Regions from separate parts of the Fenollaria sp. C0166D3 genome, predicted to be linked through region 2. Evidence: predicted binding sites of a transcription regulator. Region 2 holds the regulator's gene; the other holds the start of a gene.

Region 1 (17,014 bases), on a different contig from region 2:
AAGTACAAACCTAAGAGTAAATCCTTCCTGAAACCGAAAAAAATTACAATAATAAGGCTTGAAACTATAGCTAAAATTATAGCGACTCTTATATATTTAAATGTAAAATCTTTATCTTTTTTCATCTTTATCTTCTTTTTGATCTTTATTATTTTTTTTGTTTTACATAGTATTTGATACTTCTATAGAAATTATAAAAACCTGCTAACACTCCTATGACTATGAAAATTATAGAAAAAGTACCATCTGTCTTAAATAATTTGTCAAGTCCATAGCCAACAAGGTATGAAATAACAATGCTTGATACTATGTCTATGCCGATTTGACCAACTAAGGCTAAAGGTTTTAGTTTTTCTATCATATTATCTCCTTATTCATATGCTTTTAAAGCGCCAACCATATCTGTAGTCTTTAACTTTTTATGAACTATAATCATAACCATGAAGATAAATACATATGTTAAAGCTGCGGAAATCACATAGTTATACCACATAATGTGCGATACTAGTTGAATGTTCATAGGCGTAATATATTCAAGAATTAAATTATTTAATCCAATACCGCCTAAGAAGCCCAAAAGTATTCCCAGTGTTGATAAAAGTATCGTTTCTCTATATACATAGCTTGTTAGTTCGCGCGGATAAAAACCAAGAACTTTTAGTGTAGCTATCTCTCTAATTCTTTCAGATATATTAACACTGTTTAAATTATATAATACTACAAAGGCTAAAGTCGCTGATACAAAGAGGATTAGTATGATTACATAGGTCAAGTTTGATAACCAGTCTTTAGCTATGTTTATAGTTTTGAATACATTAAACACATACATTACACTGTCAATTTTTGAAATTTCTTTAGTAAAATTGTCTTTGACTTTAACGTCATTACTGTTTAATTTAATTATATCAGAATTATAATCATAATCTTTCTTGAATACTTCTTCATAATAAGTCTTTGAAATATAGGCGTAATGTCCTAAGTAGTTTTCATTTATAGCCTTTACTTTCATCTTGTAGTAATTATTATATGAGTCTCTTAGTTCTATCTCATCGCCCACGTTTTTACCTAAAGAGTCTAATAGTTTTTTATTAACAATAACTCCATCGTCTGGGATTGTCATTTCACCATTGTTATTTAAGTGAACATAGTTAGAAAACTTTTCGTTATCATCAACAGCCATAAGTATAACGTTTTGATCTGGTATATCAACGGTATCTGCTATTAAATTCTCTGTTCTTATAGACATTTTGTCTTTAATTTCTTCATTATTATTTACAAAATCGTCATATTCTTTCAATTTATTCTTCGAAAAGTCTTTATCATAATTAACAATTACGTCATAATCAAATATTTTTCCATATTGTCTATCAATTACTTGTGCAACTGATCCTTTTAATGCAAAACCGAAGAATAAAAGGCTCATGCAGCCCGCAACTCCTAGCAAGGTCATAAACATTCTTGACTTATATCTAAATGTATTTCTAAATGTTACTTTGTATAGGAAGCTTAATTTCTTCCATATAAATGGTATTTTCTCTAAGAATATCTTTGATCCTGCCTTCGGTGCCCTTGGTCTCATAAGTTCGCTAGAGTTATGTTTTAAATGCTTTGATAAAACTATACTTACTGGAACCACAATTGAAAAGTACGAGATAAATGCACTGATTAATGGGAAAGTCACATTAAAATATGCTATTGGCTTTTTAAGTGTAAATGATGCTGAATATGTCTTAAATACCATATTTGTTAATATACTTTGACCTAGTGCTATACCTATAACTACGCCTAATGTTGTCGCTACAAAGCCATAGAATAAATACTTCTTATATATATCAAAGTTATTGTAACCAAGCGCTTTGAAGGTACCAATTTGAGTTCTTCTTTCTTCTGCCATACGCATAAGTGCAGTTAGTGCAACAATTGAAGCGATTAAGAAGAAAAATGCTGGAAAGACTAAGGCTAGTATATCCATTCTATATCCTGAGTCGTAGAACAATTGTAGACCTTCGATATTTTCTCTATCTAAGATATTAAATGTTGGTCTCTTCATATTCTTAAGAACTCTTTTGGCTTCATCTAAATCGCTCTTGGCATCTTTTATCTTTTTATCTGCCTTTATCTTTTCTGAATCATATTTTTCGATTCCGTCATCATATTCTTTTTGTCCATCAGAAATTTTCTTCTTAGCATCATTAAGTTCTCTAAGTCCAGAAGCCTTCTTGTCCTCAAACTCTTTAAGACCGGTGTTATACATTTCTAAGCCGTCGTTATACTTATCAAAGCCTTCGTTAAGCTTAATCGAGCCTTCATCGTATTTAGCTTTGTTTTCTATATAAGTTATTTCAAGCTTATCAATATTTTCTTTTAATTCATCTAATTGTGCTTTTGCCTTATCTAGCTCTTCTTTGCCTTTTTTGAACTCTTCAGCTTTATCTGCTGGTATACTTGCTTCAGGTATCCCCGCCATAGCTTCTACAGCTTTGTCAAATTCTTCCTTTTTAGCAGTATACTCAGTCATAGAGCTTTCATAAGTATCTTTTAGTTCATCTAATTTTGTTTTTAATTCATCTATTTGAACCTTAGCGTCATCTAGATTGCTTTTATTTTCATCTAGTGTAATTTTGCTATCATCTAATTCTTTTTTACTATCACTAAGCTTTTTCTCAGCTTCACTAATTGAGTCATTGTATTTCTTTAGTCCGTCTTTATAAGATTTATTAGCGTCATCCAATTTTTGCTTTGCATCATCAAGCTCTTCTTTAGCATCACTAAGCTTTTTCTCAGCATCAGCTATCTTATCGTCAGCATCGTCAATTTCTTCTCTAATATCAGCTTTTATGCTTTCAAATCTCTCTATAGATCTCTCATTAAAAGCGGATATTAACTCTCTTCTGTTTTCTCCGACTATATTTTTATATTCTTTATCTGTAGTCTTTAATCCATCTGTACCTTTAAGAATAATTCTTGCTTTGCTCTCATCGGTATCATTAAAAGCATCTTTTAGCACGTAGGCAAAAGAGTCATAGTCACCTAAGCCCTTCTTGCTAGTGCCTTTCATTACCGTAGACATATTCTCAGGAGAAATAACTTTACCAACTACTTTGAATTTGTAATTCTTAAGTATCTTTTTGTTCTCAAACTCAAATTTGGATTTTTTACTATCAAATTCTATAGTATCTCCAATATTAAACGAATGTTTTATAGGATAGGCATCGACAAGTATCTCATCGTTCTTCTCTGGCAATCTGCCCTCAACAAGTTTAGGCATAGAAATTTTCTCAGGAAGTGACTCAAGATTAATTATTGCTTCGCTTCCTTTTTCAAGAACGTCCTCGCTATAGACATATTCTATATCTTTAATATCTACTACAGAATTAATTATTTCTTTATCTTTTTCTTCTAATGAAAATTGTGAGTTTAGATAAATATCCGCTAAATTTGACTCATCTATAAAAGTATCTGCCGTTTTTCTCATAAGAGGACCCACTGACTTTAGGCCAGTGTAGACAAATACTCCTAACGTGATTAAAAGAACTATAGAAATGAATCTGCCTGGAGAATTTTTAATTTCTCTAAATATATCTTTCCATAAAGCAGTTTTTTTCATAAAATCACTACCATTCTATCTCATCTATAGATTGAATATTATCATTAACAAAGACGTTTCTAACCTTTGAGTCGTTAATCTCTATAACTCTGTTAGCTATTGGGGTGATGGCTTTATTATGAGTAATAATAACTACCGTATTACCGTCCTCCAAGCTCCTTCTTTGCAATAGCTTAAGTATCTTCTTACCTGTATGATAATCCAATGCTCCTGTTGGTTCGTCACATAACAATAGTTTTGGATTTTTTGCTATGGCTCTCGCTATAGCAACTCTTTGTTGCTCGCCACCAGAAATTTGTGATGGGAAGTTATTTGCTCTGTCTTCAAGACCTACATCTATTAGAACTTGCATTGGATCAATTGCGTCCTTAACTATTTGGCTAGCTAGTTCAACATTTTCAAGGCAAGTTAAGTTTTGAACTAAGTTATAGAATTGAAATACAAAGCCTATATCGTATCTTCTGTAAGTGGTAAGTTCTTTTTCATTGTATTTTTGTATGTCTTTACCGTCGATAATTATCTCACCTTCGTCGGCTGTATCCATACCTCCAATTATATTTAATAGAGTTGATTTACCAGCTCCTGATGGACCAACTATGACAACCAATTCACCTTTATTAAATGAAAAATTGATATCGTTATTAGCTACTATAGTGCTGTCACCCATTTGATATCTTTTATACATATGTTTTACTTCTACAAACATTTTCTCACCACTACCTTAAATAATTACTTTGAAAGCGCCTCGTCAATAGCCTTAGCAGCTCTTTTACCCGCTCCCATGGCTTCGATAACTGTTGCACTTCCAGTTACTACGTCTCCACCAGCATATATATAGTCACGTGAAGTTTTTTCTTCTTCATTAACAATTATGCCGCCCTTTTCATTAAATTTGATTCCAGTACTTGTTTCTTTTATAAGTGGATTTGGTCTTGTGCCTAGTGCCATGATTACAACGTCAGCTTCTATCTCAAATTCTGAGCCTTCAATCATAACTGGTCTTTGTCTACCAGATGCATCAGCTTCTCCAAGCTCCATCTTTACGCATTTTACTTTATTAACATCGCCGTTTTCATCAGCTAAAATCTCTACTGGATTTGACAAGAACATAAAATTGATGCCTTCTTCTTTTGCATTTTCAATCTCTTCTCTACGAGCAGGCATGTCCTTGTCTTCTCTTCTGTAAACAACTGTTACATTCGATCCAAAACGTCTTGCTGTTCTAGCAGCGTCCATTGCAACGTTTCCTGCACCAACAACAACAGTATTTACACCTACTCTTATAGGTGTAGCAGTATCTTCTAGATATGCTTTCATTAAGTTTGTTCTTGTTAAATATTCATTTGCTGAGAAGACACCGTTGTAATTTTCGCCAGGAATGTTCATAAATACAGGAAGTCCAGCTCCTGTGCCAATAAATACAGCGTCGTATTCATCCATAAGCTCATCAACTGTAACAGTTCTTCCTACTATTGTATTTAGCTTAATCTTAACGCCTAAGGACTTTATGTTTTCAATTTCTTTCTTTACAACTTCATCCTTTGGTAGTCTAAACTCAGGTATTCCGTATGTTAAAACGCCACCCGCTTCATGAAGCGATTCAAGCATAGTAACATCGTAGCCAAGCTTTGCTAAATCCGCTGAGCAAGTGATTCCAGAAGGTCCACTTCCTACAACAGCTACCTTTTTACCATTATTTTCAGCGTTTTTAGTAAGTCTTATGCCGTGCTTTAATGCGTAGTCGCCTGCATATCTCTCTAATTTACCTATAGCAATAGCTTCGCCTTTCTTGCCTAATACACAAGTCATTTCGCATTGATCTTCTTGTGGACAAACTCTACCGCAAACTGCTGGTAATGTAGTGTAGTTGAATAAATCTTCAGCAGCTTCCTTTGGCTTATTATCAGCAAGTTTTTGAATAAATGATGGTATGTTGATATTTACAGGACACATCTTTACACATTGAGGATTTTTACATTGAAGACATCTTTTTGCTTCTAAAATGCATTCTTCTTCCGTGTATCCATAACAAACTTCATCAAAATTATTGATTCTTTCCTTAGGATCTTGATATTTTATTTCAGTTCTTTTAAATCTATCCATTATCTCAATCCTCCTATTAAGTTACAGAAGTGTTTACCTTCTTTTTCTATCTTAGAATATTGTCTTGACCTTCTTAAGGCTTCGTTCCAGTCAATTAAGTGACCATCAAATTCAGGTCCATCAACACAAGCAAAAACAGTTTTTCCGTCAACAGTTAATCTACATGCACCGCACATACCGCTACCATCTACCATGATGGTGTTCATTGAAACTATGGTCTTTATATTGTGTTCCTTAGTCTTTAAACAAGCAAACTTCATCATTATCATAGGTCCAACTACTATCGCGTAAGTATATTTTTTGCCTTTATTTGAAATTAAATCTTCCAAACAATCAGTTATAAGTCCGCTAAAACCATATGAGCCGTCATCTGTTGCTACATAAACGTTCTTAGCAACTTTTTTCATCTCATCTTCAAGTATAATTAACTCCTTGTTTCTTGCAGCTATTATAACGTCAACATCAACACCATGATCGTGCATCCACTTAACTTGTGGATAAACAGCTGCAGTTCCTAAACCACCTGCTAGGAATATAATTGATTCTTTTTTTAATTCTTCTAATGGAATGTTTATAAAATCACTTGGCCTGCCAAGTGGACCAGAAACATCCTTTAAAGTGTCGCCTACATTAAGCTCACCAAGCTTTTGTGTAGTCGAGCCAATTTTTTGAACAGCTATCATAACTGTTCCTTCTTCAGGATTGCTATCACATATTGTAAGAGGTAGCCTTTCTGACTTTTCATCGATTATAATAATTAAAAATTGTCCAGGTTCTGCTTTTCTAGCAATGTCTGGAGCTTTTATGTACATAAGAAATGTATTTAAAGCAATATCTTTTTTCTCTGTAATTTCGTACACTTTAAAAACCTCCTAAAAAATAAATAAAATTACTCAAATATATCTATATAATATCATAAAACAATTAAATTTTCAATATTTATAAGCAAATAGGCCCATGTTTATGAGCCTAATTATCTTATTAATTTACTTCTTATTTTTACTTCTTAAAAATCTATTCTTATTGAAGTTTAAGAATAGGATAAATATCAAGATCAATACTTCAACAGCCATCAGCACTTGTACGAAGAGCTTATTTTGTTCAAATGTTCCGCCAAAGACTCTAAAGTACGTTAATAGTAGTGGTATCATAAGTATTAGAGCTAATATAAGCTTGTTCTCCATCTGTCTTTTGTAATAATAAAGATTGTCATCTTCGCCTAATATCTCCTCTATGCTCTCTCCTACTTTTGGCTTCATAAGTACATATATGTGTGTTGCAAATAAACTTGCCTTGTAGCTAATGTCTTGCGAGTTACTATCAAATGTAGCCGCCATAAACGAGAACAAAGAAATTTGAGAAGCGCTTATAGGATATTGAAAAATCTCAATATCCTTTTTTCTAGCATAGGTTAAAAACGACTTAACGTCCTTTTCCGGTCCCTTGAAGTAATATACCTTGTACTCATATTTAGATTCAGTTTTATCAAAATAAAAGTATGAGCCTCTTAAATTGTTCAGCTTATAATTTTCTTCACCTACTTTATTTAGCCATTTCTCCAAAGAATAAATAGGATCTAAAAACTTTTTATATTTCTTCACTAAATAACACCCTTTTGATTATTATTATCTATCGCCATTTCAAGTACTATAAAGGCAAAGCCAAAGACTATGGCTGGTATTACCCAAGCAAAACCTTCTGATCCTAGTGGGATTCTATCTAAAAAGCTTCTTATATTTTTAAAATCGCCAATATTAGCAATAGTATCTAACAAGCTTGCCATAAATGCTCCAAGTGTAGCTCCTTTATATATAGCTTTGTATTTTATTTTATGGTCAAATATATTTAGTAAAATGATTACAATAGCAACTGGATATAAAACTGAAAGTATTGGTCCTGAGAATGTTATGATTGAGTCAACACCGTTTGTTGCGATTATTCCGCTAAATAAACAAGTGAATATAACTATAGACTTGTATGTTAATTTGCCATGTGTAAGATCTGAGAAGAACTCTCCAGCTGTTGCTGTAAGGCCTATAGATGTTGTTAAGCAAGCTAAAGCTACTGTTAAAGCTAAAGCTGCTGTTCCATATTGACCCATAATCTTATTTACCATGAAAATTAAGTTAGCTACTCTATTTGGGTTTTCTGGATCAATAGTTAAATAACCACTGCCAGTTCCGCCGATGTAAACTAGTCCGCCATAAACAAAAGCTAAACAAAAGGCTGCTATGATACCAGATATAACTGTCATTCTAAACATGTCTTTTTGGCTAGTATATCCTCTCTTTTTGACACTATTAATTACAATAGTCGCCATAATTATTGAGCCTATGGCATCCATAGTTTGATAACCTTCTTTAAAGCCTTTAACAAAATTTTGTGTACTTCCTGTATTTTTTGGTACACCTATTGGCTTAACAATTGAAGAAATAATTATTGTAAATAGAATAACTAATAGTATTGGTGTAAGTATCGAACCTATCTTGTCAACAACTTTTGATTGATTTAATGTAAAAAATAATGTCAATCCAAAAAAGATTATAGATACTAGTATTGGGCTAACATTACCAAATAGTGGTTGAACTGCTATCTCATATGTAGTGGCGCATGTCCTAGGTATCGCTAGTAAAGGTCCTATGCATATCATGATTAATGAGCCAAATAAAATTGAGAAAGTATTATTTACTTTGCCCGCAACATCTTCAAGTCTTCCTCCTGCCTTCGCCGATGCTACAACTCCAAGTATTGGTAGTCCTATACCTGTCATCATAAAGCCAATCATTGCTTTGAACCATTGGTCTCCTGCTATGGCTCCTAATGTTGGCGGAAAAATTAAGTTCCCTGCACCTAAGAACATCGCAAATAGTGCAAAGCCTACTACCATTGTGTCGATGATTTGTTTTCTTTTCACTTCCATCCCTCCATTACCATAGACATTATACTATATCTCCGAGCTAAAGTAAATATATTTTTAAGATTTTGTAACGTTTTAAAGTATTATTATCAGCGCTGTTAGGTGCATTTAAATAGCAGTGATAAAGCAGCGATGATAATAAGATTAAATTTCTATTTTAATATATACTTCTCTTATGGAGTTCAAACAAAAAATAACTCACAGCCTAAGCCATGAGTTATTCTATACCTTATTTAATTGATTTTACATCATTGGCATTCCACCAGGCATGCCACCTGCCATAGGTGCATCGTCCTTAGGAATGTCTGCTACTGCTGCTTCAGTAGTTAGTATCATTGATGCTACTGATGCTGCATTTTGAAGTGCTGATCTAGTTACCTTAGTTGGGTCAACTATACCTGACTTAATCATGTCAACGTATTTGTTGTTAAGTGCGTCAAAACCAATGCCAGGTTTTTCGTTCATAACATTTTCAACAACAACTGATCCTTCTAAACCAGCATTTTCAGCGATTTGTCTTACTGGTTCTTGTAGTGCTCTTAAGATTATCTTAACGCCTGTCTTTTCGTCTCCTTCAAAGTCATCTACTATAGCTTCTAGCGCCTTGATTGAGTCTGCAAGTACAGTTCCACCTCCTGGTACTATACCTTCTTCAACTGCTGCTCTTGTAGCCGATAGAGCGTCTTCTATTCTTAATTTTCTTTCCTTTAATTCAATTTCACTAGCTGCACCAACTTGAACAACTGCTACGCCGCCAGTTAATTTAGCTAATCTTTCTTGAAGTTTTTCTCTGTCAAAGTCTGAGTCTGATGCTTCGTATTGAGTCTTGATTTGTTTTACTCTTGCTTCTATTTCATCTTTTTCGCCTGCTCCGTTAACGATAACTGTAGTTTCTTTGTCAACTTTAACTTTTTGAGCAGTTCCTAGCATATCTATAGTAGCTTCTTTTAAGTCATATCCAAGTTCTTCAGATATAACCTTAGCGCCTGTTAATATTGCTATGTCTTGTAACATTTCTTTTCTTCTGTCACCAAAGCCTGGTGCCTTAACTGCAACGCAGTTGAATGTGCCTCTAAGTTTGTTAACAACAAGTGTTGCCATAGCATCGCCTTCTATATCTTCAGCGATTATTAATAATGGTTTTGATTGTTTAACAATTTCTTCTAGTACAGGAAGAATCTCTTGTATATTTGTTATCTTCTTATCAGTTATTAAGATGTAAGGATTGTCAAGTTCAGCTACCATCTTGTCTGTATCTGTTACCATATAGCTTGAAACGTATCCTCTATCAAATTGCATACCTTCAACTACTTCTAAAGTAGTGCCCATAGATTTTGATTCTTCAACAGTAATAACTCCGTCATTACCAACTCTATCCATAGCATCTGCAATTAGTTTACCTATTTCTTTATCTCCAGCTGATATTGAAGCAACTTGAGCTATAGCATCAGATGATTCAACTTTCTTTGAATATGATTTAATGCTTTCAACAGTTTTGTCAACTGCTTTTCTAATACCACTTTGTAGAATCATTGGATTTGCACCAGCTGCAATATTCTTTAGACCTTCTCTAATTATTGCTTGTGCAAGAAGTGTTGCTGTTGTTGTACCGTCACCAGCGATGTCATTTGTCTTAGTAGCAACTTCTTTTAATAATTGTGCTCCCATGTTTTCAAATTTATCTTCTAGTTCTATTTCCTTAGCGATAGTAACACCGTCATTAGTGATTAGTGGTGAGCCAAATGATTTGTCAAGGACAACATTTCTTCCTTTTGGTCCTAATGTTACTTTTACAGTATTAGCAAGAATGTTAATACCTTCTTCCATTTTATGTCTTGCATCTGCATTGAATTTAATTTCTTTTGCCATATAATTACCTCCTAGTCTTCAACTACTGCAACGATGTCAGCGAATTTTAACACAGTGTATTCAACGCCGTCAATCTTTGCGCTTGTTCCTGCATATGTTGAGAATATAACCTTATCTCCTACTTTTACTTCTTTTGCCTTCTTTTCATCATTAGCGATGTCAGATCCTATTGCTATAACTTCAGCCATAACAGGAGCTTCCTTTGAAGCACTTGGTAGTACTATGCCTGATTTAGTTTTTTCTTCTGCTTCTAATTTCTTAATAACTATCCTATCGGATAATGGTCTTAATTTCATAATCTATTCCTCCTTATAATATTGTTTATATTTTTCTTGTTAGCACTCGTCTCTATTGAGTGCTAACAATTATATTGTAGTAAATATACCTCAAATATACAAGATAATATAATCGCATTTATTCATATTTATCATTATTATTTATTTATTATCTTGCTTTTCCTCTTCTTTTTTCATCTTTTTATAATTTTCTCTCATATAATAGAAAAGATATTGCTGTGCATAGCCCGATAAATCGCCAAATCTTCTCATGCCATCCTCTTGTATAAGCTTCTTATTTCGCTCTTCTCCACCGTAGTATAGCTCTTCCATAACTCTCTTAACCCATACATCGACTGGGAATGAATCGGTTCTACCCAGACCAAAGAGTAATATGCATTGAAAGACTTTCTCGCCTATACCCGGCACTTCTAATAAAGTTTTTCTAATATCGTCTACGCTTTTTTCTTTAAGCTCTTCAAAATTTATTATACCCTCTTGAACCATTTTTGAAGCAATAACTATCCTTTCAGATCTAAAGCCAGCTCTTGCATACTCCTTTATGTCCTCAGGCTTTGCATTAGACAGAGCAAGTGGACTTGGAAAAGCATAGTACTCGTCTTCATCAAATGGATTATTTAGCTTCTTTCCGTACATTTGTGACAGTTTCTTAATTGTATTCTTAATGTTCTTGATTTGATTATTGGCACTTATAATAAAGGAAATATATGTCTCAAATGGATCCTGTTTAAGTATCCTCATTCCGCCGCCAAAGTCAATAGCTTTTCTAATAACTTCATCATTAGCAGATAGCGTATTCTTAATTGCATCATAGTCTGTATTTAAGTCAAAATAGTTTAAGATATCCTTTTCATCTCTAAAGTCCCCTATTATTTCTATAGCATCATCTGTGGCATGTGCCTCCAAGACCATGTCCCTAAATATAAATCTATATGCCTCTTCATCTAGCTTTTTCCATCTGAATGCTTGACCGCACTCAAATATATGAGAAGGGACAAAGCTAGTCTGTCCCCTTAATATTATCTTATTCATTACTCTTTGTCTTTTTGTCCTCTTTTAATGCTTTAAACGCTTGTTTAAGCGTCATTCTGTTTCCGTATTGCAGTGTACCTAATCTATAGATATCGCATGCAAGTTTATATATGAAGTATGCTGATGCTACTAATATAGCAAAGGATGCAGCTATCTCTATGATAGAAATATTTACCATGCCTGCCCTAATAAACATTACAAATGGTGATGTTAGTGGGAAGTATGATAAAAACGCCACAAAACTTGATTCTGATCCAGATGTTAACGCAAATATAGCTCCAAAATATGCAAGTACAATTAATATTGTAGCTGATGATATTGATTGACTTACTTCTTCTATCTTATTAACTAGTGCTCCAAGTGTTGCAAATATGAACAGATATAAGAAGAAACCTGCTATCATAAACAAGATGAATGTTATAACTAATTGTATAGGTGCACTTGTGATGCTAAATATGTCTGACCAATACTCTTTATTGAATAAGTATCCTACAGCAAATCCAATAAACAAGAATGATACTTGAATAACCGCACTTATTACAGTCGCTAATACTTTACTTAGTATCAAGTATTTAGGTTTAGTTGATGTTATAAGCAGCTCCATAGTCCTGTCATTCTTTTCCTTAGCTACTGATGTTGCAGTTATTTGGCCATATGTTAGTATAATCATATATAGTAAAAATAACAAGAAATATATTATAAAATAATTTTGCTTTGAGTCCTTTCCTAGCACTACTTCATTTATTTGGTATTGATTTTCTTCTAAGGCTTTGATTTTAGAATAATCCACGCCTTCTGCTTCAATCAGTTTTTTATATCTGTATTCATTTAAGACTCTGTCTAAGCCATCACCCATATCAGTAAGTTTAGAGTTTAATACAAATTTTTGAACTGAATCTGAATCAATTATTGCTCCTCTATCAAGTTCTTTACTTAGTACATCATCTTTAAGTTTTTCTTCATCAGTATATAAATGAACTTCATAATTAGATAAAAATGATTTTAATTCGCTTTCATCAATACTATCATCATTTATAATTACACCTAGCTTTTGTGTTTTGTTAAATTCATCCGTGATAGACTTAAATAAATTTCCTTGTATAAGTCTTGGAACAAAAGCCCCTAATAAGGCTAGAACGAAAAAGACTACTGAAGTTATCTTATACGACTTAGTCTTTATAAGCTGCTTAAACTCAAATGATGTTATTAATCCAACTTTATTCTTCATCTTTATCACCTACCGCTTCTATGAATATCTCTTCTAGACTTGGTTCATACTTTGCTATGGCTCTAAAATTGTCCTTGCTTATAGCAAACTTAGCTAGTTCATCAGCTTTATCACTCGTTCTAACGATGATATCATTATCTTTTATACTTACATTATCTTGTCCAGCTAAATCAAATATATCTTGTAAATAGTTAACAGCATCATTATAAAAGCTTAGTCTTAATCTTCCCTCGCCCATATTTTTCTTAATTTCTTTAAGATTGCCAGTTAAAACATTGCTGCCGTCTTTAATAAGAGCAATATTGTCACAGAAATTTTCAACGTGGCTCATTTGATGAGATGAGAATATAAGCAAAGTGCCACTTGAAACAGCTTCTTTGATTAAATCAATAAGTATTTGAGAGTTAACTGGGTCTAGACCTGAGAATGGCTCATCAAGAATAATAATATCAGGCTTATTAATAAATGTCTGAATGATTTGTATCTTTTGTTGATTACCCTTTGACAAAGTATCAAGATTTTTAGCCTTGTATTCACTTAGCTTAACCTTTTCAAGTAGCTCAAGCGCATTGTCATGGCTTTCCTTTTTTGTAAGTCCTTTTATTCTACCAAAGTAAATTAACTGATCAAGTATGGCACTCTTAGCGTACATACCCCTTTCTTCAGGCAAATATCCTAGCTTAATCTCTTTTCTATCGATTGGCGCGCCGTCAATCAGTATCTTGCCGCTGTCTGCCTTAAAAACGTCCATAAGTATCCTTATGGTAGTCGTTTTACCAGCACCATTCCTTCCTAAAAAAGCAGTTGAACTACCAGAACTAGTCTCTAAATTAATTCCGTGTAAAACTTCTTTTCCAGCGAAGGATTTTTTAATGTCGATTAATTCTAACTTCATTATTTACTCTCCTTTCTAGGTCTTCCCCTCTTCTTAGACTCTCTATATCTTCCTAATTCCTTATCATAAACAGTGTCCTTTGCTCTATTGACATAGTCGTCACTTGTAAAAGTGCCATCATTTTTACATTTAAGTAAATAGTTTAGCGTAAATAAGCTCTCTGATAGTGGCACGTTCTCAACTATGATGTCCTTGTCTAAATCAAGCACAGTTGGTGCAAAGTTCCAAACCGCCTTTATGCCAATCTTTTCATAAGTCCTAGCAACATCTCTCGCGCTATTACTAGTAACAGCTATGACACCTATATCAATGCTATTGTTCTTGGCAAAGTCCTCAAGCTCAGAAATATTTCTAACCTTGATGCCATTAAAGCTAAGACCTATCATATTGGGATTGCTATCGAATAGCCCAATGAATTTAAAGCCGCTCGATTCAAACTCACGCGACTGTATTATCGCTTGGCCGATATTGCCAACGCCAGTCAAAATTAAATTCTTTTTATAATCAAGACCAAGAACGCCTTTGAGGTCCATGTATATGGCCTCAACATTATATCCATAACCTTGTCTACCCTCAGCGCCAAAAGTGTTTAGATCGGCCCTGATCTGAGAGGCAGTAAACTTAGTGTAAGACGATAGCTCACTCGAAGAGACCCTATGTACGCCCCTTGCGTATAGGTCTTCAAAAATCACATAGTATATAGGTAATCTTTTAATTGCGTTTATTGTAATATCACGAGCCATATGTCCACACCTTTCATTATTAAAGCAATTATAGTATAACATATAGCGAATTTCTTAGCAATAATTTTTTCATTTATGTTATAATATAAACGAGGTGTTTTTATGACTGTACTAGCATGTAATAATATAAAAAAAGTTTTTATAGACAAGTTAATTTTTGAAAACGTTTCTATTAATATAAATGAAGGCGAAAAAGTTGCAATAGTTGGTATGAATGGTACTGGTAAGTCAACTTTACTTAATATTTTATCTGGGATGCTTAATTATGATGAAGGCGATATATTTATTTCTAAAGATATTAAAATCGCCTACCTTGAGCAAAATACAACGATCAGAAGTTCTTTAAGTGTTTATGATGAGATGAAGAAGTCCATGAAGCACTTGACTGATCTTGAGGAGGAGCTTAGGAATTTTGAAGATATCATTGCCAAGGACCCTAGTCAAGAGAACTTGGATAGATATGCCTTTTTACTTGAAGACTTCGAAAAGAAAGGCGGATATACATACGATGCTGAGATAAAAAAGGTTTTGACTGGTCTTGGTTTTTGCGAAGAACAGTTTGGCCAAGCCTTTAACTCCCTTAGCGGTGGGCAAAAATCTAAGCTAATGCTTGCCAAGGCACTTATACAAGAATCCGACATACTTTTCTTAGATGAGCCGACTAATCATCTTGATATTGACTCAATGGAATTCCTTCAAGAATACATCAATTCATTTAATAAGACTGTTGTTATGGTCAGCCACGATAGATATTTTTTAAATACTACATGTAATAAGGTTATTCTTATAAAGGATTACACAACTCATGAGTACAATATGGGCTATGAACAATATATCAAGCAAAGAAAGATAAATGAAGCAATTCAAGAGAAGGCTTATATTAATCAGCAAAAAGAAATTGAAAGACAAAAAGAGATTATCAGAAGATTTAGGTCCTACGCTACTGAAAAAAGCATTATTAAGGCAAAGTCTCGTGAGAAGATGCTTGCTAAGATTGTGCTTTTAAGTGAAGTTAATGATGACAGTGAGATCAATTTCAAGTTTAGGATGAAGGTCGAGTCAGGTAATGATGTCTTAGCTGTTGAAAATATAAATAAACGCTTTGGCGATTTTAAATTATTAAATGATATAAACTTTAACATATATAAGCGTGAGCATGTTGGCATCATCGGTGCAAATGGTATTGGTAAGTCAACTCTATTTAAAATAATTCTTGGTGAAGAAAGTCATGACTCTGGTGAAATACGCTTTGGGACTAATGTCAATGTTGGCTACTTTGATCAAGAGCTAGAAAAGCTTGACGTGAATAAATCCATAGCCGAAGAGATATGGGACAGCTTCCCTCGCCTTACTTACTTTGAGCTAAGAAAGGCGCTTGCAAAGTTCTTATTTATTGATGATGATATATATAAGATGATTGATGAATTATCTGGCGGAGAAAAAGCTAGAGTTTCTCTATGTAAAATAATGCTTTCTGATGTAAACTTCCTTGTTCTAGACGAGCCGACAAATCACTTGGATATCGAATCAAAAGAAGTTTTAGAAGAGGCACTTAACTCTTACGAAAGAACTTTGCTTGTAATTAGCCACGATAGATATTTTCTAAATAAAGTTGTAAATAAAATACTTGAGCTTAAAGCCGATGGCATTCATGAATTTTTAGGTAATTATGACTATTATCTTGACAAGAAAAAGCGTATGCGTGAGGAAGAAGCCTTTTTAGAAGAGCCAGAAGAGATTACAAAGACTCAAGCAAAGCTCAATAAAAAGCGTGAAAGAGAAGAAAAAGAAAGGCTTAAAAAAGAAAAACAAGCTAAGGATGCTCTAGAAAAAGAAATTTCAGAGCTTGAAAAACATAAGGATAAGATTCATAATGAGCTTGCAAATCCAGATATATACGATGACATAGACAGAGTTAACGATTTGAACTTTAAACTTACTGAGATTGATGAGAAGCTTGATGCCTTATATGAAGAGCTGATTTATATGGAGGATTAAGATGTTTGAACTAAAAAATATAAAATTCAAAGATATTCTTAGCATAGAGCATCTGTCTATTGATGATAATGGCCTAACTATGATTATGGGTCCGAGCGGCAGCGGTAAATCTACTCTCTTAAAAATGCTTGATAACCTTATAAGCCCTGATAGCGGCGATATTTTATACAAAGGCGACAATATTAAGACATATAAAGCACATGAATTAAGAAGAAAAGTTATTATGCAGTCACAATTCCCCGCTATCTTCGAAGGCGATGTGAGATACAATTTAAATATAGCTAGGAAATTCAGTGGTATAGACGCTCTTGATGATGCGAAACTAA
Region 2 (17,014 bases):
TATCTATAAGTCTCTTAAAATACTCTTTCGGTCTATAAGTTATACCGTTGCGCTCAGCCATGACCTTAGTCTCTTCGAAGAAGGTATTTAGGTCCTCATCCATTTGTGAGATCCTTGTCGTAACGCCTTTTCTGTAGCTTAGGCGAATGTTGTAGCGCGTCTTTGAATGGAAGCCCCCCAGTATATCGTCTTCACTTTTACTTATATCGATGATGGCGTTTCTTCTTGGCTGAATAAAGCTGTGTTCATCAGCGCCTCTCGTTCTTATTTTTAATTCTGTATCTTTGTATAAATCTATAAGTTTTTCATCGTAGGGAATGGCTGGATCAAATCTTAATAAAAATGCGTCCTTAAACTTATCCAATTTTTTCACTTCATCTACTAAGGCTAAAACAGTATCTTTATCATATATATCACAGACAGGTCCGCGATTAGCATAAAGAAGCCACTTTCCATCTATTGCCTTGATTGATAGTATGCTCATTGCGGCAACTATCTCGCCATCATTTTCTAAATAAACATAGTCCTCAGACCAATTGTTTTTAATCTTAGCCCAAGCCATATCCTGAGTTAAAAAGCTATGTTGATTTGACTTCACGAAGTCATCGTAGCGTTTTAGCTCAGACGCGTTATTTGTATCAAGTATCATCTAATTCACCAACTTTTTCTTAAAAAATTCTTCAAATCTCTTGTCGTATCTCGAGTAATATTCATCCAAACTTGCTTTTCTCTTTGCGTTCAAGTCCTTTCTATAGTATAGCGCCATGTTTTCAATATCGTCACTGTAGCTACTCATCTTTTCCTTTGCGGCATCGCTTTCGATGTATTTTAATACAGTTTCGTATCTTGCTCCCAAGAATAAAAACTTATCCTTGCCAATGATTATCTCGTCATCCTTATGATAGACAAAGTCATTGACAAGCGCTTCAGCTAAGTTCGCGCCCGCAAGCGTTGAGAAGAAAGAGGAGCGTCCTTGTCTAAGATTGATTTCAAAAACCTTGTACTCTTTTGTTCTGTCATCAAGCTTGATATCAAAGTTTGCCAGACCACGATAATTTATTTTCTCCAAGAAATTTTTTATCATGGGGAAGATCTTTTCGTAGGCATCTTGACTTGCATCAGCTATGGCAAGGTAGTTACCAATAAGTAGTGGGGTAGGGTCCTCCATAAGAGCTCTTCCTAGGGAGAATAGTTTTAGCTTGCCATTGCTATCGACGTAGGCGTTAACCACGTGCATGTTTGAGTCAGCTCCTTCAATAAATTCTTGAGCTATCATGTAGTCGTCGTAGCCATTAGCATAAATATCATTAAGAGCCTTATTTAATTCAGCTTCATTTTTTAATATATATGCTTTTTTCTTGCCATCGAAGTCCAAAAAGAAGTACTCAACACTGTTCGATGGCTTTAAGACCATAGGAAAGTCAAAGCTTGTCTTGTAGCTCTTGTAATTATCCTTGTTAATGTATTCGCTCTTTGGATACTTAAGACCATACTTTTCGCATAAGTCGTAGAAGTTCTTCTTCAGTATTAGCTCATTAAGCATGGACTTGTCTGTAAATGGCAAATTATATCCACTAATCCTATCTTTGTTCATAATGACTCTTTCTGCATATGAGTCAGACGATGCTACTAGTATAAGCTCCTTATCTTGATGCGCTTCTTTAATTTTATTTAGCTCATCAAGCATGATAGCATCGTCATCTAAGTCCTTATTGATTATTATATCGACAATATCAGAGTTCTCAGTCATAAGCAGCCTTGCCTTACCTAAGACCAAAGACTTAATGCCGTATTTCATATGAAAGCTTCTCGCCATAGAGTAGCTGTTAACATCTGTTCCTAATATAACTGGTAAAAAATTCATAATTATCTCCTTTATATATATAACTATAATTATTATAACATAAACGAGGGCCACTTGCATAATAATAAAAATTTTAATCATTCTTTGTAATTCATGGTCAAAATATGTTATAATTATACAGGAGGTCTTTTTATGGAAAATAATTTTGATGATAATAATAAAAACATTGATATAAATGAAGAAGCAAAGGCAGCGAGCGAGAATGAAATTTTAGAAGCTGCTGAGGCGATGGCTAAGGCAAAGGAAGATGACATCAAGTCGTGGATATACTCGATAGTTATCACTGTAGCCATCACTTTATTCTTGGTGAACTTTGTCTTTGCTCTAACAAGGGTTGAAGGCATATCGATGGAGCCGACCCTACATACGGGCGACAGGGTCTTCGAGTGGAAGCTGTTTAAGTACTTCAAAGAGCCAAATAGAGGCGACATAGTCGTTATCAAGGGCGAGAAGACTAATAACGAGCACTATATCAAGAGGCTCATCGGACTAGCGGGCGACGTTATTGACATCATCGACGGCGATGTTTACGTCAATGGTAATAAGCTAGACGAACCGTACCTAGATAGAAAAACTAGCGAGCAAAACGGCAACCACTGGGTTGTGCCTGATGACTCATACTTTGTTATGGGGGACAATAGAGAAGGCGGTAACTCATATGACTCAAGGAGTTTCGGGCCTGTAGAGAAAAAATATTTACAAGGTAAGGCCGTATTTAGATTTTGGCCTTTGAATAAATTAAAAATATTTAGATAGGATGATAAGATGAATCAAAAATATATTCGTAACTTTTCAATCATAGCGCACATCGACCACGGTAAATCTACTTTGGCTGATAGAATCATTGAAAAGACTGGCTTACTTACTCAAAGAGAGATGCAATCACAAGTTTTGGATAGTATGGATCTTGAAAGAGAAAGAGGAATAACAATTAAATTAAAGGCTATACGCTTGATATATAAAGCAAATGACGGCCAGGACTATATACTAAACCTTATAGATACGCCCGGCCACGTCGATTTTAACTACGAAGTGAGTAGATCATTAAAGGCATGTGAGGGCGCGATACTTGTTGTTGACGCGACTCAAGGCGTTGAAGCGCAAACGCTTTCTAACGTCTATTTAGCTTTGGACCAAGACCTAGAGATACTTCCTGTTATCAATAAGATGGATTTGCCAAGCGCAAGACCAGATGAAGTTAAAGAAGAGATTGAAGATATCATCGGCCTTGATACGACTGATGCGCCACTAATCAGTGCAAAGAGCGGACTTAATATTGAAGATGTTTTAGAGGACATCGTTAAAAATGTTCCGCCGCCAAATGGCGATAAGGATAAACCTTTAAAGGCACTTATCTTTGACTCGATATATGATGCTTACAGAGGAGTTATCTGCTACATCAGAGTTTTTGACGGCGTTATTAAAAAAGGCACTCAAATAAAGATGATGCAAACAGGAACTACATTTGAAGTTGATGAAGTTGGTGTAAATAACACATCTTTATTAAAGAAGGAAACGCTTGAAGCAGGTGAAGTAGGCTACTTTACTGCACAGATTAAAAATGTGAAAGACGCCAGAGTTGGTGACACAATAACTTATCTAGACAATCCAACAGATAAGCCACTAAGCGGTTACAAGAAGGTCGTACCAATGGTTTACTGCGGTATATATCCAGCAGAGGGCGAGGACTTTAACAGCGTTAGAGAGGCTCTTGAAAAGCTTCAAGTTAATGACGCATCTCTTGTATTTGAAGCAGAAAATTCAGCCGCACTTGGCTTTGGCTTTAGATGCGGTTTCTTAGGCCTTCTTCACATGGAGATAATTACTGAAAGGCTTGAAAGAGAATTTAATCTAAATATAATCTCGACTGCGCCATCAGTTATTTACGAAGTTCATAAAAAAGATGGCACTATGATGATACAAAACCCATCGAATCTTCCTGACCCAAGTGAAATTGATTACATGGAAGAGCCTATGGTTAACGCAGAGATTATGACGCCAAAGGATTATGTTGGAGCAATTATGGACATCTGTCAAAATAGACGTGGCGAGTTCATTAACATGGAATACCTTGATCAAACAAGGGTTACGCTTCACTATAGAATGCCACTAAACGAGGTTATATACGACTTCTTCGATGCACTTAAGTCAAATACAAAGGGCTACGCATCGCTTGACTACGAAATCTCAGGATATCAAAGAAGTGAGCTTGTTAAGGTTGACATACTTATCAATGGCGAGCTTATCGACGCATTCAGCTTAATCTTACACGAGTCAAACGCTTATGAAAGAAGCAGATCCATAGTCGAAGGCTTAAAGGACGTTATACCAAGACATCAATTCCAAATACCTATACAAGCGGCTATCGGCTCAAAGATTATCGCGAGAGAAACTATCAAAGCTCTTAGAAAAGACGTTCTTGCAAAGTGCTACGGCGGCGACATTTCAAGAAAGAAAAAACTACTTGAAAAGCAAAAAGAAGGTAAGAAGAGGATGCGCCAAATTGGCTCTGTAGAACTACCTCAAGAGGCCTTTCTTTCAGTATTGAAGTATAAGGAAAAGAAATAATGAATAAATTAGGAATATATATACATATTCCTTTCTGTGAAAGAAGATGTAAATATTGCGATTTTACATCTTCTATTTTTAATCAAGACAGAATGAAGGATTATGTAGATTATTTATTATTAGAAATAAAAAATAATGAAGAGCTCTTAAAAAATTATATTGTCGACACTATATTTATAGGTGGAGGCACGCCATCTTTATTAAGTGTAGAGGACTTAAGACGCCTTGTTGATGGCTTAGCGGGGGTTATAAACTTAGATGAAAATTATGAATTTACTATAGAAACAAATCCAAACTCAATAAGCGAAGAAAAATTACTAGCTTATAGAGAGCTTGGCATAAACAGAATTTCTATAGGTGTGCAAAGCTTTAACGATAGGCTTTTACGCATCATAGGCAGGCTTCATACGTCTGATGAGGCGCGTGCAAAGATTAAATTAGCAAAGAAATATTTTGACAATCTTAGTTTAGATTTTATATTCTCACTACCGACAGAAACTTTATCGGATGTGATAGCATCAATAGATGAAGCAAGTGATTTAGGCGCCACACACATATCGCTTTACTCACTAATACTTGAGGAGGGTACTAAACTTAATGCACTTGTCGAGAAAGGCGTCTATAGGGTGAACGATCAAGTGACAGATAGGCTCATATATAGAAAGGCGACTCATCACTTAGAAAGCCTTGGCTACAAGCAATATGAAATTTCGAACTTTGCCAAGAACGGATGCTACTCAAGGCATAATTACAAGTACTGGTCCATGGATGAGTACCTAGGACTTGGCATGTCGGCGCATTCACTTATTAAAAATAAAAGATTTTTTAACGCGAGCACTTTTAACGAGTACTTTGCCGATGTGAAGAAAAATGTCTATCACGATGAAGAAATTTTAACTAGAGAAGATAAAATCACTGAGTATATAATTTTTAAGCTAAGGACAAACGAAGGCATAATTATAAACGAGATCAATAGAAAATACGATATAAATTTTGAAGATATATATAAGGAAGAATTAGCTAAGGCGATAAATGAAAAGCTGTTAAAAAAATGTGACGGCAGATACTTTTACACAGAGCTTGGCAGAGACCTTGCGAATCAAGTAGAAATACTTTTTGTATAAGGAGAGGCTATGGACGAAATAATTAAAAGAGCGATTGATTATCTTGAAAATATTTTTGATGGCAACTCAGATGGTCACGGCGCAGATCACAGCCTAAGAGTTTATAATAACGCGCTTAATATAAGAAAGTCTTATGAATGCAAAGAGCTTTATGTAGATTTAGGAGCTTTGCTTCATGATGTGGACGACCATAAACTATTCAAGAATAAAAATAATGAAAACGCAAGAAAATTTTTATGCGAAAATGATTTTGATAGTGAAGCGACTGAAGATATTATTGAGATTATCAATTCAGTTTCATTTACAAAGAATAAGGGGACTAAGCCAAAGACGCTCGAAGCATCTATAGTTCAAGACGCTGACAGACTTGACGCGATAGGCGCGATAGGCGTGGCGAGAACCTTTATGTATAGCGGCAAGAACGGCCGCGGAATAGCGGACTCACTTAAACACTTCGATGAGAAACTCTTATTACTAAAGGATATGATGAACACGGACGAAGCTAAAAGGTTCGCTGAAAAAAGAGATAGCTTTATGAAAGAATTTTTATCTGAAATAAATGATGAGCTTAATTATAAAAAATAGAATACTAAATGTAAAAGGCGATAATATCGTCTTTTTTTATGCATTTAGAGCAATGTTTTGCAAATATTTTGAAAAAAAGTAAATATTTTTGAAAAAAGCTTGATTTTTTTATTATTTTGGGTATAATAGAAATAGAGTTAGCACTCACCAGTGAAGAGTGCTAACAAAAATAATGGAAGGTGATCAATTGGATGAGAGAAAATTAAAGATTTTAAAAGCTATAATCAGCTCATACAATGAAACTGGTGAACCGGTTGGCTCGAGGCTTGTCGCCAAGAACGAGTCCATAGGTCTTAGCTCGGCAACTATTAGAAACGAGATGCAAGACCTTGAAGAAGCGGGCTACTTAATAAAAACTCATCTTTCTAGCGGAAGAGTGCCATCACAAAAAGCATATCGCTTGTATGTTGACATGGTAGTTCAAAAAGACTTCGAAAAGCTTTCGTCTACAGAAAAGAAAATTTTCTTAGATGATATAAATGACAAGTCGAAGAACTTAGATAGTATGATAGGAAAGATGTCAAAGCTATTGTCAAGCCTAACTGATTTTACATCGATTGCTTATATTAGGCACAAAGGCGAGACAAAGCTAAAGAGTTTAGAGCTTTTAAAAGTCGACGAAAACAAAATACTTGCTATCTTTGTCTACGAGAACTTTGCCATTGACAAGACATTAATTACGCTTAATGAAGAGATAAGTGAAGAGGAAGTAAATTACTTTAAGGAGATTTTAAATAAGAATCTTGCTGGCAAGTCCATAAACTCACTTGATTTCAATTCATTGAAGCATGAAAAGGACAGTCTAGTTAATTATAAGACCATACTAGAGAGCGTTTTGGAAAAGTTTTCACAAAAAGACGAGACAAATAGCGCAGACAAGATATTCCTTGAAGGAATAAATAAGATTTTGAATTATCCAGAGTATTCTGACTTTGACAAGGCTAGAGAGCTTATAGAGCTCTTAGAAGACAAAAGAGGTCTACTTAATATCTTAGAGAATGAAAATTTGGATAATGATCTTGTCATTAAGATAGGTAATGAGAATGAAATCGACATCTTCGACAACATTGCTCTAGTACTTAAGAACGTAAACATCTTGGATAATGAAGTTACTTTTGGTTTAATCGCTCCAATGAGAATTGATTACAAAAAAGTTCTTTCTATATTTGATGATTTTTATAATGATGATTTATTTTAGGAGGGATTAAATGGAAAAAGATAAAAAACTGAATGAAGATATGGAAGAAGAAAAGCTTATAAATGAAGAAGCAGTAGATGAAGCAGAAGAAGTTCAAGAAAAAGCTGATTCTGATGAGCAAGATAGCTTAGCATCTGAAATAAATGATCTTCAAACAAAACTTGTAAGATTACAAGCGGACTTTCAAAATTACAAGAAGAGAGTAGAGAAAGAAAAGGACGACTTGGTATCGATAGGTGTTGTAAGCATTGCAAATGAGATACTTCCTGTTATAGATAACTTCGAGAGAGCCTTGGAACACGAGGGCGAGAGCGGATCGTTTAAAGAAGGCATGGAGCTTATCTACGAAGGATTAAAAAATGCTCTTAAAGCAAAGGGCATAGTTGAATTAAAAGCACTAGGTGAGGACTTTAACCCAGACTTTCATCAAGCGGTATCTATGGGCCACAGCGATGAATACAAAGAAAATCAAGTCATAGAAGTTTTATTAAAAGGTTATGAATACAATGGCAAGGTTATTCGCCATGCCATGGTTATAGTAAATAAATAAGAAAATATATTAAGGAGGAATAAATTATGGGAAAAATAATTGGTATTGACTTAGGTACAACAAACTCATGTGTATCAGTAATGGAAGGTGGAGAAGCGATAATCATTCCTAACGTTGAAGGTAACAGAACTACTCCATCAGTAGTAGCATTTACAAAAGACGGAGAAAGATTAGTAGGAGAAACAGCTAAGAGACAAGCAATCACAAATCCAGACAGAACTATATCATCAATCAAAAGAGAGATGGGTAGCAACTATAAGATTGACATAGACGGAAAAGATTATACACCACAAGATATATCAGCAATGATATTACAAAAATTAAAAGCAGACGCAGAAAGCTATTTAGGCGAAACAATTTCAGAAGCAGTTATCACTGTTCCTGCATACTTCACAGACGCTCAAAGACAAGCTACTAAGGATGCTGGTAAGATAGCAGGACTTGAAGTTAAGAGAATCATTAACGAGCCAACAGCAGCAGCACTTGCTTATGGCATGGACAAAGAGCACGGCCAACACAAGATTATGGTATATGACTTAGGTGGAGGTACATTCGACGTTTCTATACTAGAAGTAGGCGACGGCGTTTTTGAAGTACTAGCAACTAGAGGTAATAACAAGCTTGGTGGAGACGACTTTGACCAAAGAATCATAAATTATATAGCAGATAATTTCAAAAAGGAAAATGGCGTAGACTTAACTCAAGACAAGATGAGCTTACAAAGATTAAAAGAAGCAGCAGAAAAGGCTAAGAAAGAGCTTTCTACTACAATGACAACAAACATCAACTTACCATTCATCTCTGCTACAGCAGCTGGTCCACTTCACTTGAATATGGACTTAACAAGAGCAAAGTTTAATGAACTTACTCATGACTTAGTTGATAAAACTACTGAACCAGTTAAGAGCGCTATCAAAGACGCTGGTATTAGTGCAAGTGAAATCGATAAGGTTCTATTAGTTGGTGGTTCAACAAGAATCCCAGCTGTTCAAGAAGCTGTTAAACAAATCATTGGTAAAGATCCTCAAAAGGACATCAACCCAGATGAATGCGTTGCTATCGGTGCATCAATTCAAGGCGGTGTATTAACAGGCGAAGTTAAAGACTTGTTATTACTAGACGTTACACCACTATCACTTGGACTAGAAACACTTGGCGGAGTAACTACAAGACTTATCGAAAGAAACACAACTATTCCAACAAAGAAATCACAAATATTCACAACAGCAGCTGACTCACAAACATCAGTTGATATACACGTACTTCAAGGTGAAAGAGAGATGGCAGCCGACAATACTACACTTGGTCGCTTCCAACTAGAAGGTATAGCACCAGCACCAAGAGGAATCCCTCAAATCGAAGTAACATTTGATATCGATGCGAACGGTATTGTTAATGTATCAGCAAAGGATTTAGGTACAGGTAAAGAACAAAAGATTACTATCACAGCTTCATCTAACTTATCAAAAGATGATATAGATAAAAAAGTTAAAGAAGCAGAAGAATTTGCTCAACAAGATAAGAAGAAAAAAGAAAATATCGAAGTAAAGAATAACGCTGATCAAATGGTTTACCAAACAGAAAAGCTTATGAAGGACCTTGAAGGCAAAATCTCTGACGATGAAAAGAAAGATATAGAAGCAAAACTTGCTGATCTTAAGAAAGCAAGCGAAGGCTCAGACTATGACGATATGAAGAAGAAGACAGAAGATTTAACACAAGCCTTCTATAAAGTTTCAGAACAATTGTATAAACAAAGTGCAGAAGCAGGTGCAGCTGGAGCTGAAGCAGGCGCACAAGGCTCTGAAGAACACAAAGGTGACGATGATGTAGTTGATGGTGACTACGAAGTAGTTGACGAAGACGATAAATAAGATTTATTAGATTTAGATTAAGAAGAATGGAGAGTGCCTTCATTCTTCTTTTTTACATATAGAAAAGAGATCTATTATACTTTTATTTTTCACACATATTTGGTATAATATAATGTATATGATAATTATTTTACATTTTAGAAAGGGTGTAAGTTTTGAAAGATTTATACGAAGTTTTAGAGATAGAATCAACTGCGACTGAAGCTGAGATCAAAACTCAATATAGGAAGCTTGCAAAGAAGTACCATCCGGACCTTAATCCAGGTGATGAAGAGGCCGAAGCAAGATTTAAGGAGATATCTGCCGCATATGAAATTTTAGGCAATGCTGAGAAGAGAAAGCAATACGACACATACGGCGAGTCTATGTTTCAAAATGGAGGCACTGGATCTGGCGGCTTCGGTGGTTTCACTGACGATATATTTGGCGACATCTTTGATATATTTGGAGGCGGCTTTGGTGGCTTCTCGTCATCTGCTTCGCAAAGCAAAAGGCCAATGTACGGAGAGGATGTAAGATATAACCTTACTATAGACCTAGAAGATGTTTTAAACGGCACTCAAAGAGAGATTGAGATAGAGAGAGTCGAAGAGTGCTCACATTGCCACGGAAGCGGAGCCAAGGACGAGAACAGCAAAAAGACTTGCCAAACTTGTTCAGGCAGAGGCACAGTTAGAAATGAGAGAAGAACAGCCTTTGGTGTCTTCGTTCAAACTGAAGTTTGTCCCGACTGTCACGGCACAGGCGAGATAATTACAGAAGAATGCCCACATTGCCATGGTAATGGTACTGAGAAGAAAAAGAAAAAAATACTTGTTAAGGTACCAAAGGGCGTTCGTGAAGACAGCGTAATTAGCATAAGAGGCGAAGGAAGTGTCGGCAAGAATGGCGGACCAAATGGTGATTTAAACGTTTACGTAGACATAAGAGAAAATAAAAAATTCAAACGTAGCGGAGATGATTTATACACAAGCGTTAGCATAAATTATTTACAAGCAGTTTTAGGCGACCAAATTGAAGTTGATACGCTTGATGGCAAGGTTAAATTAACAATACCTGAGGGAACTCAAAGCCATACTAAATTTAAAATTGCAGGCAAGGGACTATATCCACTACACAAGAATTATAGATGCGATTTATACGTTGTAGTCAAAGTTGATGTGCCTAAGAATTTGAGTGATGAGCAAAAAGAATCATTAATAAAGCACTTTAAAGACATGAATTTTGATTACGAACCAAAGAAGAAAAATATTTTTGAAAAAATAAAAGAAAAATTTTAGGAGTTAATATGAATTTTAGAGAAATTAAATTAAAATTTAAAAAAGAATATGAAGAAAAGGTCGAAATATTTTTATCAGACCTAGGCATTGACAATATGGCGATTGAAGATCCAGAAGATTTAAAGATTTTCCAAGAAAGGCAAAATGCTTGGGACCTTTACGATGATGACCTTATAAAATTAGAAAAAGGTTTTATTAGATTTACTATATACCTAGATGATATTCATGACAATGATGAGAGAGAAGCCAAGATTAAGGCTTACATCGAAGAGCTTGGTGGAGAATTTTCTAAGGAAATAATTGACGATAGCGATTGGAAAAACAATTGGAAGAAATTCTTCAAAATTTTAAAGCCAAACAAAACCATAGTCATAGTGCCAACTTGGGAAGAGTACGAAAAGAAAGATGGGGAAGAAATCATCAAATTAGAACCGGGCATGGCCTTTGGAACTGGCTCACACGAGACAACATCTTTATGCATAAAGAAGCTTGAAGAGTACATGAAGCCTGGTATGAAAGTTCTAGACATAGGTACAGGTAGTGGTATACTATCGATTGCTGCGTCAAAATTAGGCGCAAGCGAAGTTTTAGGCGTTGACATAGACCCGATGAGTGTATACATTGCTAATGAAAATAAAAAGTTAAATGAAGTTACTAACGCAGAATTTATAGTCGGCGACCTGCTTTCAAAGGTTAAGGACAAATACGATATAGTCGTTTCAAATATACTTGCAGAAGTCATAGTCACTATGACAGGCGATTTACACAAGTTTATGAATAAAGACGGAATTTTCATTTCATCAGGCATATTAAAAGTTAAGTCCGCCATGGTTATCGACTCACTTGAAGCAAACGGCTTTGATATATTAAACGTCGAAGACCTAAACGAATGGACTTCAATTGTAGCTAAACATGCATAGATTTTTCGCAGAAAGAAAGGACGAAGGTCTTTTATACTTAGCAAAAGAAGATATAAAGCACTTTAAGGATGTTTTAAGGATAAAGGATGACGAAGAAGTCGAAGTCTACATCGATGGTAGTGGCTATATCGCTGTTCTTAACTCATATACAAAGGATGAACTGTCTCTTAAGATAATTTCTGAGATAAATGAAAAATATGAATCAGATCTAAAAATTACCTTATTTCAATCATTAGTAAAGTCTGATAAGATGGACTTCATTATACAAAAAGCTATAGAAATGGGTGCTTATGGCATAGTTCCTATCGAGACGAAGAGATCTATTGTCAAGAAAAAAGATATAAAAGATAAAAAGCGAGATCGATATAGAAATATCGCAAAGGCCGCCGCGATGCAGTCAAAGCGCGAGTTTATTCCCTCTGTTTCTGATGCAATGAAGCTAGATGAAGCAAAAGAAATTTTAGATGGCTTTGATTTAGTTTTAATCGCTTATGAAGATGAGCTTGATAATAGCATAAAAAATTATGATATCAAAGACAAAAAGAATATCGCCATCGTCGTAGGACCTGAGGGCGGCTTTGACATAAGTGAAATAGATGAGCTCAAGAACTTCGGCTACAAATCCATTAGCCTAGGAAAGAGAATACTAAGAGCAGAGACAGCGCCAATAGTGCTACTAACTATGCTTTACTACGAATTTAATGGAAGTGGTCTTTTATGATGAAGGTTTATGTGCAAAACTTGGGCTGCAAAGTAAATTTATATGAGGCTCAAGCGATAAAAAATGCCTTTGAGCAAAAGGGCTACGAGGTAAAGGAAGATTTTGAGGATATTGATGTATATGTAATCAATACTTGTACTGTTACAAACAAGTCGGACTCGAAGTCAAGGCAGATGATATCTAAAGTCAAGAAGAAAAATCCTGATGCCATAGTTATCATTTGCGGCTGCTATAGCCAGATTAATGCTAAAGAGATAGAAGAGATGGATATAGCGGACATCATAGTTGGCACACAAGGCAGAAACAAGATAGTTGACTATTTAGAAGAGTATTTAGACCTTGGTGAGAAGAAAAATTATGTTGAGGACAATATCGACAAAAACTATGAGGAACTGCTTTTTGATAAAAATTTCGATAGCACCAGAGCTTTTATTAAGATAGAGGACGGCTGCAACAACTTTTGCTCCTATTGCATAATTCCATACGCAAGAGGAAGAGTGCGTTCGAGAAAGGCAGATAGCATTATTAAAGAGATAACTTCACTCGTTAAGGACGGCTACAAAGAATTTGTCATCACAGGCATACAGATTACCGACTATGAAGATAATGGTATTGATCTAATAAAGTTATTAGAGATGATAGATGAAGTGCCTGGCGCAGAAAGACTAAGACTTGGTTCAATACAGCCAAAACTATTGAAGGACGAAACAGTAGAGAGACTTGCTGAGCTTAAGCATTTGCAGCATCAATTCCATCTATCCTTACAAAGCGGCTCAAACAAAGTGCTTAAGCTAATGAATAGGAAATACACGAGAGAAGACTATATAGAAAATACAGAGAAGATATATAAGGCGATGCCAGACGCTGCCATCACTACAGACATCATAGTTGGCTTTCCTGGGGAAGATGATGAAGACTTTAAGGAGTCTATTGATATAGTTAAAAAAGTAAATTTCTTAAAGGTTCATGTCTTTAGATACTCAAGACGTAAGGGGACTAAGGCTTACGATATGCCTGGCCAAGTCGCTGAGAGTGTTAAGAAAGACAGAGCAGAAATTTTAGAAGAGTATCAAGAGGCGTCGAGACATATATTTATAAATAAATTTATTGGCGATGAGTTTGAAGTTTTGTTTGAAGAGAAAAAGGATGAGTATTTTGAGGGCTACACATCAAATTACATTAGAGCTTATCTTAAAACAGATGAAGATCTTCATAACCATATAATAAGGGTAAAGGCAGTAGAAAGATTTAAAGACGGAGTATTAGTAGAAAGGATTTGATTTTATGGATTGTTTATTTTGTAAGATCATAGAAGGATCTATTCCTTCTGAAAAAGTTTATGAAGACGATATGATGCTTTGCTTCAAAGACATCAACCCAACATGCCCAGTGCACGTGCTAATGGTGCCTAAAAAGCATATTGCGTCCCTTGATGAACTTACAGGCGATGACAATGAAGTCATAGCTCACATGATGCTTAAAGTTAAGGATATAGCTAAGACTATGGGCCTTGACAATGGCTACAGACTAGTCATTAATACAGGCGAAGACGGTCAACAAAGTGTCAAGCACTTACACATGCATTTAATAGGCGGCAGAAAACTTAATTGGCCAGCAGGTTAAAATCAAGAAAAATAGCAAAAAATAGCAAAAAAAACTTGAAAAAGCTTTAGATATGTTGTATAATATTTGTAACTTAGTCATAAATGATAGTAATTGTTTTATGAGGGGAGGGATACTATGACAGAAATAAGAGTTAGAGAAGACGAATCACTTGATAACGCACTTAAGAGATTCAAAAGACAATGCGCAAGATCAGGCGTCTTAGGAGAAGTTAGAAAAAGAGAACACTATGAAAAACCAAGTGTAAGACGTAAACTAAAATCTGAAGCAGCTAGAAGGAAAAAACATCAAAAGTTTTAACTTAAATTTATTTGAAAGAAATGAAGGTGTATGATGTCCCTTAAAAACGAATTAAAAAGTAGATATATAGAATCTATGAAAAATAAAGATACGATCATTAAAAACACTATCATGATGGTTAACTCAGCAATAAAACAAAGCGAAGTTGACCAAAGAAAAGAACTAAGTGACCAAGACATTATAGCAATAATACAAAAGCAAATAAAGGAAAAGAAAGGCGCTCTACCAGAATTTGAAAAAGGTAATAGAGCGGACCTAGTTGAACAGACTAAAAAAGAAATAGAAATTCTTATGGAGTACGTACCAAAGGAACTTTCTGAAGAAGAGATTAAAACTATAATCAATGAAACTTGCGAAGAGCTTGGAGACAAAGGAGCTAACTTTGGCTTAGTCATGAAGACTGTTATGTCTAAAGTTAAAGGCAGGGCAGATGGATCATTAGTTACAAATCTTGTTAAAGAATATCTAGCCGGTGCAAAATAGCATCGGTTTTTTCTTGTGATGGGCCTTAGCCCACGATATTTTATACAAAGGGAGGATATTATGAAATTTGTAAAAACTTTAAGCAAAAGAAACTTATTAAAAACAGCTAAGCACGGCGGATGCGGCGAATGCCAAACTTCATGCCAATCAGCTTGTAAGACATCTTGCACAGTTGGCAACCAAAAGTGCGAAAATAAGAAAAATCATAAATAGGCTTTGATGTACGATATTAATTTAATACATAAGTTCTATCTTAATGATAAGTATGTAATCTTAGACATATACAGTGGTGCTGTACACGTAGTAGATGAGATTGTATACGACTTAGTAGATTATATGTCCAAAGGCTTAGATGAAGCTTTAAAAGGACTATCTAATAAGTATGAAGCTTGTGATATTAAAACTGCTTTTAAGGAAGTAGAAGAATTACACAAAGAAGGCTTGTTATTTACTGAGCCTATTAAAGAAACTGAACTAGACTTAAGTAAATACAACATAGTAAAGGCTCTTTGCCTACACGTTTCACACGACTGTAACCTTAGATGCAAGTACTGTTTTGCATCTCAAGGCGATTTTAAGGGCAAAAGAGAGCTTATGAGCGTCGAAGTAGGTAAGAAGGCTTTGGACTTTTTAGTTCAAAACTCTGGCAATAGAAGGAACTTAGAGGTTGACTTCTTCGGAGGAGAACCATTAATGAACTTTGATGTTGTCAAAGAGCTTGTTACTTACGGAAGAAGCTTAGAAAAAGAATACGATAAGAATTTTAGATTCACTTTAACTACAAACTGCGTCTTATTAGATGATGAAATTATTGATTATTTAAATGAAAATATGTCAAACGTCGTTCTAAGTATAGACGGAAGAAAATCTGTTAACGATGAAATGCGTCCAACTACTAATGGAAAGGGTTCTTATGACCTAATCGTTCCAAAGATTAAACGCTTTGTTGAAAAAAGAGGCGATAAGGACTACTACATTAGAGGCACATTTACATCAGAAAACTTAGACTTTTCAGAAGACGTATTAGATTTCTACAATAACGGTTTTAAGAAGACATCTATGGAGCCGGTTGTAACAGACCAAAATGAGCCATATGCAATAAGACCAGAACATGTAGAAAGAATAAAAGAAGAGTACGAAAAATTATCCAGAGAATACATCAAGATTAAGAAAAAAGATGATGATTTTTTATTCTTCCACTTTATGATAGACCTAGATCAAGGACCATGCTTGATTAAGAGATCCATAGGCTGCGGAGCGGGATGCGAATACCTTGCTGTAACACCTAAGGGAGATCTTTATCCTTGTCATCAGTTTGTAGGTGAAGAGCAATTTAAGATTGGAACCGTTTTTGACGGCGTTACAAAAACTGATTTAAGAGAAGAATTTAAAAAGTCAAATGTATTTAATAAAAAAGACTGCCAAGAATGCTGGGCAAAGTTCTACTGCTCAGGCGGCTGTCACGCTAATTCATACTACAATACTGGCAATATCAACGGAAACTTCGAGATCGGTTGTGAATTAGAAAGAAAAAGAATAGAATGTGCAATCTCAGTTATTGCAAATTTAGATTAGGAGGCCAAAATGAAAAAGTTAAGCACACTTAAGATTGTGATAACAGTCATTTTAATTGCCTGCTTTGCATTAGTAGCTGTATTCGGTTTTAACTTTGCTGGATACGAAATAAAGAGCGCTAAAGACTCTATTAACTTAGGTCTGGACTTAGCTGGTGGGGTATACGTACTTCTTGAAGCTGATACAGACAAAACAGGTGAAGAGCTTAGCAAAGCTATGGAACAATCAAAGGCAATTATACAACAAAGAGTTGACGGTTTAGGAATTTCTGAACCTAACATATCTATAGAAGGTTCAAACAGAATTTCAATTGAACTAGCAGGTGCTAAGAATGCACAAGACGCAATCG

What was found. Region 2 encodes HrcA, which represses chaperone genes, less so after heat shock. Its sites were predicted from a motif close to TGTTAGCACTCNNNNNNNNNGAGTGCTAACA; they were not measured.
Region 1: a site for HrcA is predicted at 10,830-10,860, ahead of AC1EJ0_RS00935 (co-chaperone GroES). Genes of this name have one in related genera too.

Annotation. Positions count from the first base shown of each region.
Region 1 covers NZ_JBWPVU010000001.1:195,915-212,928, forward strand. Annotated here, with positions in the region: gene AC1EJ0_RS00890 (ATP synthase subunit I) at 1-125, opposite strand, end outside; gene AC1EJ0_RS00895 (AtpZ/AtpI family protein) at 149-361, opposite strand; gene AC1EJ0_RS00900 (FtsX-like permease family protein) at 371-3,607, opposite strand; gene AC1EJ0_RS00905 (ABC transporter ATP-binding protein) at 3,615-4,313, opposite strand; gene gltA (NADPH-dependent glutamate synthase) at 4,337-5,710, opposite strand; gene AC1EJ0_RS00915 (sulfide/dihydroorotate dehydrogenase-like FAD/NAD-binding protein) at 5,710-6,570, opposite strand; gene AC1EJ0_RS00920 (hypothetical protein) at 6,697-7,311, opposite strand; gene brnQ (branched-chain amino acid transport system II carrier protein) at 7,311-8,624, opposite strand; gene groL (chaperonin GroEL) at 8,871-10,496, opposite strand; gene AC1EJ0_RS00935 (co-chaperone GroES) at 10,508-10,792, opposite strand; gene AC1EJ0_RS00940 (DNA-3-methyladenine glycosylase family protein) at 10,934-11,824, opposite strand; gene AC1EJ0_RS00945 (ABC transporter permease) at 11,817-13,052, opposite strand; gene AC1EJ0_RS00950 (ABC transporter ATP-binding protein) at 13,042-13,947, opposite strand; gene AC1EJ0_RS00955 (redox-sensing transcriptional repressor Rex) at 13,947-14,690, opposite strand; gene AC1EJ0_RS00960 (ABC-F family ATP-binding cassette domain-containing protein) at 14,793-16,688, shown strand; gene AC1EJ0_RS00965 (ABC transporter ATP-binding protein) at 16,690-17,014, shown strand, end outside.
Region 2 covers NZ_JBWPVU010000007.1:47,759-64,772, reverse strand. Annotated here, with positions in the region: gene AC1EJ0_RS06080 (lipid II:glycine glycyltransferase FemX) at 1-649, opposite strand, end outside; gene AC1EJ0_RS06075 (carboxylate--amine ligase) at 650-1,864, opposite strand; gene lepB (signal peptidase I) at 1,997-2,620, shown strand; gene lepA (translation elongation factor 4) at 2,630-4,432, shown strand; gene hemW (radical SAM family heme chaperone HemW) at 4,432-5,556, shown strand; gene AC1EJ0_RS06055 (HD domain-containing protein) at 5,566-6,141, shown strand; gene hrcA (heat-inducible transcriptional repressor HrcA) at 6,329-7,339, shown strand; gene grpE (nucleotide exchange factor GrpE) at 7,350-7,889, shown strand; gene dnaK (molecular chaperone DnaK) at 7,916-9,763, shown strand; gene dnaJ (molecular chaperone DnaJ) at 9,919-11,043, shown strand; gene prmA (50S ribosomal protein L11 methyltransferase) at 11,052-11,963, shown strand; gene AC1EJ0_RS06025 (RsmE family RNA methyltransferase) at 11,956-12,684, shown strand; gene mtaB (tRNA (N(6)-L-threonylcarbamoyladenosine(37)-C(2))-methylthiotransferase MtaB) at 12,681-13,964, shown strand; gene AC1EJ0_RS06015 (histidine triad nucleotide-binding protein) at 13,969-14,307, shown strand; gene rpsU (30S ribosomal protein S21) at 14,425-14,607, shown strand; gene AC1EJ0_RS06005 (GatB/YqeY domain-containing protein) at 14,641-15,090, shown strand; gene scfA (six-cysteine ranthipeptide SCIFF) at 15,151-15,303, shown strand; gene scfB (thioether cross-link-forming SCIFF peptide maturase) at 15,310-16,665, shown strand; gene secD (protein translocase subunit SecD) at 16,675-17,014, shown strand, end outside.